Regions from separate parts of the Streptomyces sp. NPDC001407 genome, predicted to be linked through region 2. Evidence: riboswitches for the same ligand, from Rfam matches in the RefSeq annotation. Region 2 holds a riboswitch; the other holds the start of a gene.
What was found. A riboswitch is a leader RNA that binds a small molecule or an ion and turns the genes downstream of it on or off. The one in region 2 is predicted to bind glycine.
Positions count from the first base shown of each region.

Region 1 (4,581 bases), on a different contig from region 2:
CGGCGGGATCGGCCCGCGCGGCGTGGTCGCCACGGCTTCCTACGAGGCGCGCGTCTTCGGCGTCCACTCGGCGATGGCCACCGCCCAGGCGCGCAGGCTGTGTCCCAACGCCGCCTATCTCACCCCGCGGTTCACGCTCTACCGCGAGGTGAGCGAGGTGGTGATGGGGTTGCTGGGTGAGCTCTCGCCGCTGGTGGAGCCGCTCAGCCTCGACGAGGCGTTCGTGGACCTCGAAGCGGGCGGCACCGAGCCCTCCGTGGCCGCGGTCCGCGCCGTGGGGGAGCGGCTGCGCCGGGACATCCGCGCGGCGACGGGCCTGAGCGGCTCGGTGGGGCTCGCCGGGTCCAAGATGTTCGCCAAGATCGCCTCGGAGCGGGCCAAGCCCGACGGCCTGTTCCTCATCGAGCCGGGCACCGAGGCCGAGCTGCTGGGCCCGATGTCCGTCCGCGCCATCCCCGGCGTGGGCCCGGCCACCGCGGAGACGCTGCGCCGCGCGGGCATCACGACGGTCGCGGAGACCGGTGAGGCCGGCGAGGCGGAGCTGGTGCGGCTGCTGGGCAAGGCCCACGGCGCCGGGCTGTACGCGCTGGCCACCGGCCATGACGACCGGCCCGTCGTCGCCGAGCGGGACGCCAAGTCGGTGTCGGTGGAGGACACCTTCGAAGAGGATCTGACCGACCGCGTCCGCGTCCAGCTGGAGCTCGCCCGGCTCGCCGAGCGATGTGTCCAGCGGCTGCGCGCGGCCGGGCGCTCGGGGCGGACGGTCGTGATCAAGGTGCGGCGCTACGACTTCTCCACCCTGACCCGCTCGGAGACGCTGCGCGGGCCGACCGACGACCTCGGCGTGGTGCGGGAGGCGGCGGGGCGGCTGCTGGAGGGCGTGGACACGACGGCGGGCGTACGGCTCCTGGGCGTCGGCGTCACGGGCCTCGCCGACTACACCCAGGAGGATCTCTTCGCCCAGGCCGCGAGCGAGGCGGCGGCCGCTGCCGAAGCGGCCGCGGCGGAGATCCACCAGACCGAGGGCGAGGAGCCCGCCGAGGTGCCCGAGGCCGCCGAGTCGCATCCGCCGCGCCGCTGGCTGCCGGGGCTGGACGTGCGGCACGCGGAGTTCGGGGCGGGCTGGATCCAGGGCAGCGGGGTCGGGCGCGTCACCGTCCGCTTCGAACAGCCCTGGTCGACGCCGGGGAGAGTGCGCACCTTCGCCGTCGACGACCCCGCGCTGGAGCCGGCGGAGCCCCTGCCGCTGATCCGGACCGGGGATCAGCCGCCCGAGCCGCCGGAGCCGTTGACGGTGCCGAGACCCTCGCCGGCCCGCTCGTCCGGCCCGGACCCGGCGCCACCGGCGTCGCCGGCCGGCGGTGAGCCCGCCGTGGGGAGGGCGAGTCCGTAGTGGTGGTAGAGCTGGAGCTCCTGCTCGGGGGAGAGGTGCCGGCCGACCCCGAAGTCCGGGGCGTCCTTGATCAGGGCGCGTTCGTAGGGGACGCGCAGGGCGTCGTCCACGACCTCGCTGGGCTCCAGCGGCACGAAGACGTCCCGGCTGAACAGCCCGGTCCGTACGGCCGCCCACTCGGGCTCGCCCGTCTCGTCGTCGAGATACACCTCGTCCACGGTGCCGATCTTCGAGCCGTCACGGTCGAACGCCTTGCGGCCGATGAGACTGCGTGGATCGATATCGGTCTGCACCGTTCCTCCCATGGTTCGCGTGCCCCTCGACCGCCTCGGCAACCCCTCAAGACCCTCCCGACAACAACGAAAAGGCACAAAGCGGGAACCGGCCACTCGAGGGTTCCGCTCCTGTCCGCGCTGGTAGGCTGGCGAGTGGCCGCAGACCCCGTGCGGGAGAGTCCTCCGAGAGCCCAGCCGGGCATCGACGGGGGCGCCGAAGGAGCAAATCCTCCCCGGAATCTCTCAGGCACACGTACCGCACGGACGAGGTCACTCTGGAAAGCAGGGCGGGCCCCGGTCAGGCACGACGCCGAAGCCCGTCCTCACCGACGGTGAAAGCCGGGCCCCTGCGGCCCGGTGAAGCTCTCAGGTTGAGATGACAGAGGGGGAGGCCGTCCGGGTACCCGCGCCGTGGTACCCCTCGCAGGTCGCAATGACCAGGAGGCCTCCGCAGATGACCGCCCACCGCATCTCCCTTTCCGACCTGGAGCGTGGCACGCCCTTCGAGCGGCGCCATATAGGGCCCGACAGCGCGGCCCAGGCCAAGATGCTCGCCCAGGTCGGATTCGGCTCCCTCGACGAACTCACCGACGCCGCCGTGCCGGACGTGATCAAGGCCACCGAGGAGTCCGGGCTCCCCGACGCCCGCAGCGAGGCCGAGGTCCTCGCGGAGCTGCGCTCGCTCGCCGACCGCAACCAGGTGCTCGCCCCGATGATCGGGCTCGGCTACTACGGCACCTTCACCCCGCCGGTGATCCTGCGCAACGTCATGGAGAACCCGGCCTGGTACACCGCGTACACCCCCTACCAGCCGGAGATCTCCCAGGGCCGGCTGGAGGCGCTCCTCAACTTCCAGACCGTCGTCGCCGACCTCACCGGCCTGCCCACCTCCGGCGCCTCCCTCCTCGACGAGGGCACCGCGGCCGCCGAGGCCATGGCGCTCTCCCGCCGCGTCGGCAAGGTCAAGCAGGGCGTCTTCCTCGTGGACGCCGACACCCTGCCGCAGACCGTCGCCGTCATCCGGACCCGCGCGGAGCCGACCGGTGTCGAGGTCGTCGTCGCCGACCTCTCGCAGGGCATCCCCGAGGAGGCCGCCGAGCGCGGCGTCTTCGGCGTGCTGCTCCAGTACCCCGGCGCCTCCGGTGCCGTGCGCGACCTGCGGCCGGTCATCGAGCGCGCCCACGAGCTCGGCGCGATCGTCACCGTCGCCGCCGACCTGCTCGCGCTGACCCTGCTCACCTCGCCGGGCGCGCTCGGCACGGACATCGCGGTCGGCACGACCCAGCGCTTCGGCGTCCCCATGGGCTTCGGCGGTCCGCACGCCGGATTCATGGCCGTACGCGAGCAGTTCGCCCGCAGCCTCCCCGGCCGCCTCGTCGGCGTCTCCGTCGACGCCGACGGCAACAAGGCCTACCGCCTGGCCCTCCAGACGCGTGAGCAGCACATCCGGCGCGAGAAGGCCACCAGCAACATCTGCACCGCGCAGGTGCTGCTCGCCGTCATGGCCGGCATGTACGCCGTCTACCACGGGCCGGACGGCCTCGCCGCGATCGCCCGGCGCACGCACCGCTACGCCACGCTGCTCGCGGCGGGGCTGCGGGCCGGTGGCGTCGAGGTCGCGCACGGCTCGTACTTCGACACCCTGACCGTGCGCGTCCCCGGCCGCGCCGCCGAGGTCGTCGCCGGTGCACTCGAGCGCGGCGTCAACCTCCGCCTGGCCGACGCCGACCACGTCGGGATCGCGTGCGACGAGACCACCACCCGTGAGCTGGTGGCCGCCGTGTGGTCGGCGTTCGGGGTGGACGCCGACATCGAGGAGCTGGACGCAGCCACGCCGGACGCGCTCCCCGAGGGCCTGCTGCGCTCCGACGACTTCCTCACCCACCCGGTCTTCCACGAGCACCGCTCCGAGACCGCGATGCTGCGCTACCTGCGCCGCCTGGCCGACCGGGACTACGCCCTGGACCGCGGCATGATCCCGCTCGGTTCCTGCACCATGAAGCTCAACGCCACCACCGAGATGGAGTCGGTGACCTGGCCGGAGTTCGCCGCGCTGCACCCCTTCGCGCCCGCGTCGCAGGCCGACGGCTATCTCACGCTGATCACGGAGCTGGAGGAGCGCCTCGCCGAGATCACCGGCTACGACAAGGTCTCCCTCCAGCCGAACGCCGGCTCCCAGGGCGAGCTCGCGGGCCTGCTGGCCGTCCGCGCGTACCACCGCGCGAACGGCGACGAGCAGCGCACCGTCTGTCTCATCCCGTCCTCCGCGCACGGCACCAACGCCGCCAGCGCCGTGATGGCCGGGATGAAGGTCGTCGTCGTCAAGACCGGCGAGGACGGCGAGGTGGACGCCGACGACCTGCGCGCGAAGATAGAGCAGTACGGTCACGAACTGGCCGTCCTGATGGTCACCTACCCCTCCACGCACGGGGTGTTCGAGGAGCACATCAGCGACATCTGCGCGCTGGTGCACGACGCGGGCGGCCAGGTCTACGTGGACGGGGCGAACCTCAACGCCCTGGTCGGGGTGGCCAAGCCGGGCCGCTTCGGCGGCGACGTCTCGCACCTCAACCTGCACAAGACGTTCTGCATCCCGCACGGCGGCGGCGGTCCGGGCGTCGGCCCGGTCGCCGTGCGCGCCCACCTGGCGCCGTATCTCCCCAACCACCCGCTCCAGCCCGCCGCGGGCCCGGCCACCGGCGTCGGCCCGATCTCGGCCGCCCCGTGGGGCTCCGCGGGCATCCTGCCGATCTCCTGGGCGTACGTCCGGCTGATGGGTGGCGCGGGCCTCAAGCGCGCCACGCAGGTCGCGGTGCTCGGCGCCAACTACATCGCCAAGCGGCTGGAGCCGCACTACCCCGTGCTCTACACCGGTCCGAACGGACTGGTGGCGCACGAGTGCATCGTGGACCT
Region 1 is NZ_JBIAWF010000007.1:9,334-13,914, forward strand. Features, by position in the region: partial or broken gene ACFY1P_RS12345 (DNA polymerase IV) at 1-1,256, shown strand, start outside; gene ACFY1P_RS12350 (PRC-barrel domain-containing protein) at 1,264-1,698, opposite strand; glycine riboswitch at 1,830-1,937, shown strand; gene gcvP (aminomethyl-transferring glycine dehydrogenase) at 2,123-4,581, shown strand, end outside.
Region 1: linked by a shared signal. The riboswitch ahead of gcvP (aminomethyl-transferring glycine dehydrogenase) and the one ahead of gcvT (glycine cleavage system aminomethyltransferase GcvT) in region 2 are both predicted to bind glycine.

Region 2 (4,581 bases):
GCAGCCGGTCCAGGCCCGTCGCGATGCGCCGCAGGTCCAGCCAGGGCACGCCGACGCCGCCGCCGGGGGCGTGCGGGTTGAGCCACAGGCCCCAGCGGTCGGGGTAGAGCGAGCCCGCGACGGCACGGCCCGGGACGACGGCGTGGGCGCGGTTCCAGCCGCTGGCGGCGAGCTCCTGGGCGGAGGTGACGCACGGGGCGTAGCCGAGGCCGTCGACCTCCATGTTGCCGTACTGCGCGTCGGGCGAGCCCGCCTGGCCGTGCCAGAGCAGCATCCAGACACTGCCCTCGGCCAGTGCCTGGAGCAGCGCCTCGTACGTGTCGTACCGACCGGGCGCCACTTGGCGCAGCATCTGCTCCACGCCGCTCTCCGCGCCCGCGCTCACCTGGGTCCGCCTCTTTCCTCGGCCGTCTCCCGGCCGCCCACTCCGTTGCCCCGGGGCGCGGCAGCGCCCCCGGTCCGGTCATCCAACCAGCTTACGAGCCCGCGGCGGCGGGCACGGGAGGAGTCACAGGTCACGGTCGTAGAACGGGCGCAACCGCGCCGACATCCAGTCACCGACCGGATCCCGCGCCACGTCGAGGAAGACGAGCTGCACGGGCCAGGCCACGGGCGCCGTGCCGAGCGCCCGGCCGAGGGCGTCCAGGACGGCGGTGCGGCTGCCGGGGTCGGGCAGGTCGAGCTCGACGCCGATGAACAGCGCCGGGTCGCCGCCCTCGACGCTGGCCAGCGTCCGGCGCGCGGTCCGCACGACCTTGGCGGCCGCGAACTCCAGCCCGGCGGCGGCCAGGAAGGCGGTGGGCTCCTCCTGCCAGTCCGGCTCGAAGAGCCGCACCCGGCCGCCGGTGGCGTCGCCGTCGAGGGCCGTGCGGCCGGCCCGGCACAGCTCGGCGACGGCGGGCGGCGGCAGCGGCGCGCCGATGGCGCCCTCGGGGTTGACCGCGATGCCGACCTGCGGGGGCAGGCCACGGGCGAACTCGACGGCGGGCGCCACGGTGAAGGACATCCGGTCGCCGACGACGCGCAGGAACTCCGCCTCGGAGCTGAACACCGGTACGTAGGCGGCGCCGTCCAGCTCCAGGGTGGGGATGTCGAGGCCGGGGCTGTCGGGCCCGCCGCCGCTGGGCAGCGGCACCCACAGGTGGCTGCGGCCGAGCACCTCGACGATGCGGGCACCGGCGCCGGGCACGCTCAGGGAGGCGGCGAGCACCGCTTCGAGTTCATTGGCGGGCCAGCCCTCGGGGAGGCCCCCAAGGGGGGCACCGGCCGGGGCCGCGGGCCGACCGTACTGCTCGGGGATGCTCATCTCGTCCAACTCGCCCAACGCCGTCCAACCACCGTATCGACAAAGCCGCAACCGAACCCTAACGGCTGCGCCCCCGTCCGCTCCCGTCGGCTGCCGGAATCGGCACCGATGTCCCAGGTCAGGATGGACCGGGGCGGAAGCAGGGGGCGCATCGGGGGATGACTGTTCCCCCATCGCTCCCCTACCGCTCCCCCACCGATCTCTCACCGGGAACGACGCTCGCGGCAGGCATCGGGTTGCACAGGAACACCGCCCGTCACACGGCGCCGTCACACGGCAGTGCCGGTCAGCCGAACGAGATCCGGTCGAGGCCGTCGGCGGTCCGCCGGGAGAGCAGCACCACCGATGCCACGCCGCGCGGCACCTCCCCGGCGGCCGCCCCGGCGAGCAGGCGGGCCATCGCCCGCCGGTGGCCGCGGAACGCGTGGGCCGAGACGCCCCGGCCCCGCGCCCGCTGGCCCGCCAGCGCCGTCCTCGCGCCCACGTCCAGCACCACCAGGTGCACCCCGGCCCCGCGCCGCCGCGCGGCGCGCACGGACCAGCGCCGCACCCAGCCCCGCTCCCCGCAGTCGTGCACGACGACGCTCGCCCCGGAGCGCAACGCCCGCCGCAGGGCGGCGTAGTGGAGGGCCCGCGCGACCGGGCGGTAGACGCCGTACGGCAGCCGGGGCGGCGTGCGCCGCTCCAGCCGCTCGCGGGAGTCCTGCGAATCGACGCACCAGACGACCTCGCCCGCGCCGTCCAGGGCGGGCACCACCCGCCGCATCAGGGTGGACTTGCCGCTGCCGGGCAGCCCGGAGACGATCACCAGATCCCCGGCCGAGCAGCGCAGCTCCGCGCACGCCGGGCCGCCGCGCAGGTCGACGACGCCCGACGGCGGCCCGAGCGCCTGCCGTTCGGGCGGCGCGGACCCCGCCCGCTCCGCCTCCGTACTTCGCGTCCGCACCCCGATCGCCCTCCCCCGTGCCGTGCCTGCCCCGTACCCGTGAAATGTAAAGAAAAGGTAATCCAATTGAGAGGCCGGTGGGCAGTCCCTCACGCGCCGGTCCGTGCAATGATGTGCGCGCCAACTGCGTACCCAACTGCATACCGGCCGCTCGAATCCACGCGGGAGAGTTCCAGCCACCGAGCTGGGCGCCGAAGGAGCAAGTTCCTCCCTTGAATCTCTCAGGCCCCGTACCGCGTGGGCGAGGCAGATCTGAAAAGCGGGCCGCCCGTGCGGTCCCACCCAAGGTGCAAGCCGAGGACGCGCTCGTCGCCGACCGCTCCCGGTGAACCTCTCAGGTTCCGATGACAGATGGGGAGGACGTCCTCACTGCCATGCCTGGGAGCCCACACCATGACCGTTGCCCCTCGCCGAACGGCCCTCGACGCGCTGCACCGCGCGCTGGGCGCCACGATGACCGATTTCGCCGGCTGGGACATGCCCCTGCGTTACGGCAGCGAGCGCGACGAGCACGTCGCCGTGCGCACGCGCGCCGGTCTCTTCGACCTCTCCCACATGGGCGAGATCACCCTCACCGGCCCCGGGGCGGGCCAGGCGCTCGACCACGCGCTGGTCGGCAACCTCTCCGCGCTGGCCGTCGGCCGCGCCCGCTACACCATGATCTGCGCCGCCGACGGCGGCATCCTGGACGACCTGATCGTCTACCGCCTCGCCGACGCGGAGTACATGGTCGTCGCCAACGCCTCCAACGCCCAGGTGGTGCTGGACGCGCTGACCGAGCGCGCCGCCGGTTTCGAGGCCGAGGTCCGCGACGACCGTGAGAACTACGCGCTGCTCGCCGTCCAGGGTCCTGAGTCTCCCGGCATCCTGAAGTCTTTGACGGACGCCGACCTCGACGGCCTCAAGTACTACGCGGGCCTGCCGGGCACCGTGGCGGGCGTGCCGGCGCTGATCGCCCGCACCGGCTACACCGGCGAGGACGGCTTCGAGCTCTTCGTCGCCCCGGCCGACGCCGAGAAGCTCTGGCAGGCGCTGACCGACGCGGGCGCCGGGGCGGGCCTCGTGCCGTGCGGCCTCTCCTGCCGCGACACGCTGCGTCTGGAGGCGGGCATGCCGCTCTACGGGCACGAGCTGACGACCGCCACCACGCCCTTCGACGCGGGCCTGGGCCGGGTCGTGAAGTTCGACAAGGAGGGCGACTTCGTGGGCCGGGAGGCGCTCGCGGCCGCCGCCGAGCGCGCGGAGAGCGCCCCGCCGCGCAAGCTGGTCGGCCTGATCGCGACGGGTCGCCGGGTGCCGCGCGCCGGATATCCGGTGGTCTCCGGCGGCGAGGTCATCGGCGAGGTCACCTCCGGTGCACCCTCGCCCACGCTCGGCAAGCCGATCGCCATCGCGTATGTCGACGCCGCGCACTCCACGCCCGGTACAAATGACGTATCTGTGGACATTCGCGGCAGCCACGAGCCCTACGAGGTCGTCGCCCTGCCCTTCTACAAGCGGCAGCGCTGACCCCTTCCGGTCCCGTTCCCGTCTCACCTGTCAATACCCGTTGCACAAGCACCCTCGCGCATCCAGGAGAATCAAGCCATGAGCAACCCCCAGCAGCTGCGCTTCAGCAAGGAGCACGAGTGGCTGTCGGCCGTCGACGAGAACGGCGTGGCGACGGTCGGCATCACCGAGTTCGCGGCCAACGCGCTCGGTGACGTGGTCTACGCCCAGCTCCCGGAGGTCGGCGACGCGGTCACCGCGGGCGAGACCTGTGGCGAGCTGGAGTCGACCAAGTCGGTCAGCGACCTGTTCTCCCCGGTGAGCGGCGAGGTCGTCGACGCGAACCAGGACGTCCAGGACGACCCCTCGCTGGTGAACTCCGCCCCCTTCACGGGCGGCTGGCTGTTCAAGGTGAAGATCACGGACGAGCCGGCGGACCTGATGTCCGCCGACGAGTACACCGCCTTCGCCGGCTGATCCCGCCCCACCCTCCTCCCGCCCAGGAAGTCCAGGAAGAACTCATGTCGCTTCTGAACAGCTCCCTCCATGAGCTCGACCCCGACGTCGCCGCCGCTGTCGACGCCGAACTCCACCGCCAGCAGTCCACCCTGGAGATGATCGCGTCGGAGAACTTCGCTCCGGTCGCCGTCATGGAGGCCCAGGGCTCCGTCCTCACCAACAAGTACGCCGAGGGCTACCCGGGCCGCCGCTACTACGGTGGCTGCGAGCACGTCGACGTCGTCGAGCAGATCGCCATCGACCGGATCAAGGCGCTCTTCGGCGCCGAGCACGCGAACGTCCAGCCGCACTCCGGTGCGCAGGCGAACGCGGCCGCGATGTT
Region 2 is NZ_JBIAWF010000001.1:134,558-139,138, forward strand. Features, by position in the region: gene ACFY1P_RS00615 (enhanced serine sensitivity protein SseB C-terminal domain-containing protein) at 1-352, opposite strand, end outside; gene ACFY1P_RS00620 (enhanced serine sensitivity protein SseB) at 509-1,306, opposite strand; gene ACFY1P_RS00625 (AAA family ATPase) at 1,593-2,252, opposite strand; glycine riboswitch at 2,405-2,498, shown strand; gene gcvT (glycine cleavage system aminomethyltransferase GcvT) at 2,646-3,761, shown strand; gene gcvH (glycine cleavage system protein GcvH) at 3,840-4,217, shown strand; gene glyA (serine hydroxymethyltransferase) at 4,262-4,581, shown strand, end outside.